DNA from 2 places in the Pseudoalteromonas sp. SWXJZ10B genome. Region 1 is predicted to be linked to the other one. Evidence: riboswitches for the same ligand, from Rfam matches in the RefSeq annotation. Region 1 holds a riboswitch; the other holds the start of a gene.
What was found. Region 1 has a riboswitch for lysine ahead of lysC (lysine-sensitive aspartokinase 3). Riboswitches for the same ligand answer to the same signal wherever they lie in the genome.

Region 1 (3,182 bases):
AAACTTGAACCTAAAAAGCTCATTAAATACGCCACGCTTATTGTGTTTGGGGTTAACTCAGGTGGGGTATCGCTAATAACAGGTGACGTAACCACACTGATGATATTTTTAGACGGCAAAGTAACCATTGCTCATTTATTACTACTTATAGCGCCAGCTCTTGCAAGCGTTATGTTGCTAGCCGCGTTACTATCTATCGGTATGAAAGGGCGTGTTGAGTTTGCTGGTGCAGGTAAAACCCGCATCGAAAAAACCGACATTACCATTGCTGTTATATTTTTATCTACCGTAGTGAGCACACTTATGCTGAGTGTAGTTTACAGCGTACCGCCTTTACTCACCTTTTTGTTTGGCTTATCAGTGATGTTTTTAGTCGCGCAATTTTTAATGCGCAAAAAAGACATTAACAAAGACATAATCGACTTTGTTCGCGATATAGAATACGACACATTATTGTTTTTTGTAGGTGTACTTTTACTTGTAGGCGCACTTAAAGAAATTGGTATGTTGAGTAAATTTACCGACCTATATACGGTAATGGCACCCGAGTACGCAAACTACTTAATGGGCATATTATCAGCAGGGGTCGATAACGTACCGCTTACTGCTGCTTTATTAAAAGCCGATATAGTAATGAGCCAACAACACTGGTTGTCGTTTACGTATGCAACGGGCGTGGGCGGTTCAATGCTTATCATTGGGTCGGCTGCGGGCATTATTGCCATGAGCAAAGTTAAAGCGCTTACCTTTATGAGCTACTTGCGTTTATCGCTGCATTTATTAATTTGCTACACCGTAGGTTATGCAGGCTCGTATTACATGGGCAGTTTTATTTGATGCATAAATTATTAAATGCTTGACAGCTAGACGTCTAAACGATAACTTTCAAAGCCCCGCTACTTAGTGGGGTTTTGTTTTATTAGCCACTGGTTAATAAAGCATTCAGAAGAGGTGCGATACTTAGGTACTTAATGTTAGGCGACGAATGCCGATGATCATTAAGGAGGGAAGTACTCGCCGAGGAAAATAATGGTACGTCGTCATTGTTTTTCGGTTTATGGGGCTGAATCCTCAAAACTGTCACCAATATAGGTGGAGAGCTTCTGGCAGTGGACTTATCTTCAAGCATTCCTTTGCCAAGTTCTTCTTGTTTTATTGCGATTTGGATATCGCGAAAGGAGACTAAATGACTACCCAATCAGCGCCACAAACAGTGCCTCAAACAGAGTTAAGCGCAAAATCAGATTACATCGTTGCCAAATTTGGCGGAACAAGTGTTGCCAACTTTGAAGCGATGAGTCGCTGTAGCGAAATTATTGTTGCAGATAAAAGCGTACGTATTGTTGCCGTGAGCGCTAGTGCCGGCGTAACTAACCACTTAGTTGCACTGTGCAAACCAAGTATTACCTCAAGTGAGCGCCAAGAGCATATAAACGGCGTGCTTGCTATTCAACACATTATTTTAGATGAGTTATCGCTAGATGCCGATTTAGCGGTTGGCTTTAACGAAACCCTAAAAGCATTTCAAACATTGGCTCAAGAGTCACTAACAACCGATCAGCAACACGACGAGCTACTTAGCTTTGGTGAGCGTTTGTCGTCTTATTTATTTGCTCAGGTGTTGCGTTTACAAGGTTTAAACGCCGATCGCTTTGATGTGCGCAAGGTGCTTAAAACCGACAGCCAATTTGGTAAAGCAACGCCTAATGTTGCAGCCACAGCGCAAGCCGCTAAAGAACATTTAATCCCGTTATTAGACGCTCAAGTAATTGTGACTCAGGGCTTTATTGGCAGTGACGAATACGGTCAAACAACAACGCTTGGACGTGGTGGTTCAGATTACAGCGCTGCACTTTTAGCTGAAGCAATTAACGCTAAAAGCGTGCATATTTGGACCGACGTAGTGGGTATTTTTAGCACCGACCCGCGTTTGTGCGCAAAAGCGACGCCAATTGCACGTTTAAGTTTTGACGAAGCCGCTGAAATGGCGACCTTTGGCGCAAAAGTATTGCACCCAGCGACTATTTTACCAGCAAGCCGGAGCCACATTAACGTGTTTGTTGGTTCTAGCCGAGAGCCAGAGCGTGGTGGTACATGGATTGAGCGCGAAAAATCGCAGCAACCAGGTATACGCGCAGTAACGCAACGTAAAAACCAAATATTGCTTACGCTTAAAAGCCCCGAAATGCTCCTAGCAAGCGGCTTTTTAGCACGCGTATTTACACTATTAAGTGAATACAATATATCGGTAGATTTGGTAACCACATCAGAAATCAGCGTAGCTATAACCCTTGATAACGCGCAAAACGCATCGCGCCCAGAGCTTGATCAAGAATGCCTCGATAAGCTTGCAGAGTTTTGCCATGTGTCGGTAGAAAACAACCTAACATTGGTGGCACTTATTGGCTCTGAGATTCAATTACGCCAACACGAAATGAACTTAATGAGTGTACTAAAAGACTTTAACATTCGACTAATTTGTCACGGTGCTAGTAAGCACAACCTGTGCTTTTTAGTAGAGCAAACTGAGTCAGATAACGTAGTACAGTCTATTCATAGCCGTTTATTAGAAAACGATTTTGCTGCTTAAATAGCGGTTATTCAGGAAAGCGATTTATTAAAGTTACCTAATAAAGTCACTTAACAAAATCACTTAATAAAATCAGTTAATAAAAAGCATCGCCAGTCGATGCTTTTTTTATGCACCACACTTACATCAAAACAAACATTGCTGTCACTGCTATCAGCTACAGTAATGCTATTACTGCAAGCACTCAGCTTTGCACTATGTAATTCGTCAAACACATTGGGGCTAAGTAATTTTGCAATAGGGCGGCTGGTGGCTTTAGCAAGTGACTCTTTTAATGTCCAAATTCTAAAAAATGTATCTGCTTGGGCTTGGGTATTAGTAGGCTCAGTGATAAGTGTAATTTCATCATTATGATAAAAATGCTTAGCGAGCTTTTCAAACGGGCGCTTTAGGCTTACTTTTTCAATATCAAACCCAAACTCACTTTTATCAAAATTTAGCGCGACCCCAACCAAACCATGCGAATGCGAAATACAGGTGTTAATAATATTACCATTTAAATGTATTTGCAGCTTTGAGCTTGCCTCGTCAAATTCGGTACTCATTTTATTAAGGGCTACGTGCGCATGTTGCGGCTGCGTTACTTTAATAA
Region 2 (3,182 bases), on a different contig from region 1:
GCTAAAAGTGCTAGCACGCAAATCAGCTGCAACGTTAATATTAAACTCTTTTGCTAAGCTCTCGTTCCACAGCAATAACTGAGGAGAGGCAACGCTTGCAGGGAAATCTTCTATCGCAAAGTTTTCCGTAATGTCTGTGTATCTTGGCACTAATTTCATGGTAATTCCTATTATTGCTGACTTATACCAACACGGTTGTCACCAACGCCATAAGCAACAATTAAACTTAACTCTTGCATACTTAAGCCGCTTTGCTTTTGCATTTCATTAAAAAAAGCTTGGGCAGCACTCAGTGATTTTTTAGTTTGTAAGCCGCCGTCTATAATTTTATGAGCACGTAAGTAATTCTCTACATCGCGTGATAGTAAAAAAGTATCTTTACCAAGTGCTCGTAGCGCATAAGGTCCTGTATTCCCGCCTAAACGCGAACCATGTTTTTTTAAATACGCCCATAAACCAATAATATCGTCTGCTGGCCAATTAGCGACAAACTGGCTAAAACTGCCATGTTCCCCTGCTATTTCGTGGATCATGTAAGCATTTTCGGTAATTGTTTTTACTTTTTTATAGTTACGAACGATTCGCTCATCCGTTGCTTTTTGTTCCAGCATATCAGGTGGCATCATTAATAACTTATCAACGCTAAAATTCCAAAAAACCTCTCTAAAGCCTGGCCACTTATTATTAATGACTGACCAATAAAAGCCGCTTTGAAATACTTTTCGAGTAAATTCCTCAAGCCAATCGTCGTCACTTAACGTGCTTAGTTGTTTTTTAGATAGCGGTTTTGCAAGTAATAACTTAAGCATTTTTTCGGAGCCTTTTCGCTCTACCGCTCGCTTATAAATATCGCTAAATTTTTCCATACTAATTAAATACCTCACTACTTATATTGCTAGTGTACGAGAAAAGCACCCAATACGTAACCACTCCCATTATGGATGAATGAATATGCATTTAGTCGCTTGACACCTAGACGGCTAAAATGCTTTAATCGCCGTAATTACCCTATTTAAATTGCACAGGTTTGTAAGTTTTTACTCTACAAACAGGTGTAAAGGGCTAGAAGAGGTGCGTTATTCAGGTAGCGTATGTTAGGAGCGCAAACTCCAGTGAGCATACGTGAGGGGAATTAACGCCGAGAAGTAACCACTTTTGCGAGGTGTTTATTTCGGGCGACTAGGTTGAACCCTAGCGACTGTCACCAATAGCTGCTTATAAAAGCAGCTTATTAGTTTGGTGGAGAGCTTCTGGTCTTAAATATTAAGGCCGTGCGCCCTATTATTTTAAGCCCATTCGCTCTTCGAATTATTAGTTCGAACGACGTTAATGCGGCTCCTTCCATAAAGCTTTTTAACTCTTCGAATAATACCAATTGCATTAAATTAGTTATCGCTAAAATGATCACGTTTTTAATAAAGTTGGTACAAATTATAAGTTCGTGAGAGATGATCAACAACTTCAATTTAAACGACTACTCATTGTGGACCGCGCTCGTAACGCCATTTGATCAACACGGCGATGTTGACTACAACACGTTAACTAAACTGGTTAGCGATCAAGAAGCGGCACATAACGGTATTTTACTACTTGGCAGTACGGGCGAAGGTTTAGCACTCACGCTAAAAGAGCAACAAGCCATTGTTGAACACGTATGCCAACTAAAACCAGCAGTACCACTCATGGTTGCTGTGGGCGGTAGTAACTTAAAGCAACAAATTGAGTGGGTTAACTACTGTAATACACTCCCAATTCATAGCTTTTTACTTGGCTCACCGCTTTATGCAAAGCCTGGCGCTATAGGTCAAACTCATTGGTTTGAAAGCCTACTTAATGCAAGTGTTCACCCGTGTATGCTTTATAACGTACCGGGTCGAAGTGCTGTTAGCATTCCAACGGCAACAATTCAAAACTTACAAAATAATAAAAATTTATGGGCACTAAAAGAAGCGAGCGGCAGCATTGCTCAGTTTGAAGCTTATCGCCAAGCAGCGCCTAATTTAGCTATTTTTAGTGGCGACGATGCGCTAATGCCATATTTTGCCCAAGCCGGTGCAAAAGGTTTAGTGTCGGTAGCTGCAAATGCATGGCCCGCACAAACTCACGAGTTTGTTAAACGCAGCTTAAGTGGTCAACACCCTAATTTATTTGCCCAGTGGTCAAGCGCTATTAATAGCCTATTTGCTGTTGCAAACCCTATTCCCGTAAAGGTATTGATGCATTTGCAAGGTCGCTTAAGCAGCCCGCAACTTCGTCCACCTTTAACACACCTTGAGTTAACTCAAACCGATTGCATCACAACTGCAAACAACACCATTTTATCTTGGCATTAAATACAGGTTTTTATAATGAGCTGGTTAGAACTATTAAATAATTTAGAATCGGGCGCAGTACGCGCAGCATCACAAAACGAAAGCGGCCAATGGCAAGCTAACGTAGAAGTAAAACAAGGCATTTTGGATGCCTTCAAAAATGGCACTAATACTGAGTTTGCAGGTGGTTTTGTTGATAAACATAACTTAGCTCCGCAAGAATTTAGTACTGACGATGGCGTACGTATGGTGCCGGGTGGCTCTAGTGTTCGCCGTGGTGCTTATGTTGCTAAAGGCACGATTATTATGCCACCAGCGTATGTAAACATTGGTGCATACATCGACGAAGGCACAATGGTAGATAGCCACGCATTAGTTGGCTCGTGTGCACAAGTAGGTAAAAACGTACATTTAAGTGCTGCAGTGCAGCTTGGTGGTGTACTTGAGCCAATTGGTGCAAGCCCAGTAGTTGTAGAAGACGACGCCTTTATTGGCGCTGGCTGTATTATTGTTGAAGGCGTAGTCATTAAAAAAGGCGCAGTACTTGCCCCTGGCGTGCGTTTATCAGCGACTATTCCGGTGTATGACTGCGTAAACGAGCGACAACTAGATAAAGGCGAGCCTATTCCTGAATATGCCATTGTAATACCAGGCTCTCGCCCTGCGTCAAACGAATGGGCGCGCGAGCAAGGCCTAAGCATGTCGTGTGCGTTAATTGTTAAATACCGCGACGAGAAAAGCGATGCATCGTTATTGCTTGAAGAGGTTTTACGATAATGAGCTTTTTGAGCACGCCTATCAAAACCGCTGTAAATACAATTACACAACAACTTGATACACCTTTTTTTGTTTACGACCTAGATCAACTAA

Region 2: another riboswitch for lysine. It lies ahead of dapA (4-hydroxy-tetrahydrodipicolinate synthase); the one in region 1 lies ahead of lysC (lysine-sensitive aspartokinase 3).

Annotation. Positions count from the first base shown of each region.
Region 1 is NZ_JADYXD010000004.1:55,732-58,913, forward strand. Features, by position in the region: gene nhaD (sodium:proton antiporter NhaD) at 1-837, shown strand, start outside; lysine riboswitch at 939-1,111, shown strand; gene lysC (lysine-sensitive aspartokinase 3) at 1,187-2,590, shown strand; gene I6F54_RS05315 (4'-phosphopantetheinyl transferase family protein) at 2,650-3,182, opposite strand, start outside.
Region 2 is NZ_JADYXD010000009.1:98,405-101,586, forward strand. Features, by position in the region: gene I6F54_RS10540 (protein adenylyltransferase SelO) at 1-159, opposite strand, end outside; gene I6F54_RS10545 (DNA-3-methyladenine glycosylase I) at 171-866, opposite strand; lysine riboswitch at 1,059-1,258, shown strand; gene dapA (4-hydroxy-tetrahydrodipicolinate synthase) at 1,449-2,333, shown strand; gene I6F54_RS10555 (2,3,4,5-tetrahydropyridine-2,6-dicarboxylate N-succinyltransferase) at 2,349-3,089, shown strand; gene I6F54_RS10560 (PLP-dependent decarboxylase) at 3,089-3,182, shown strand, end outside.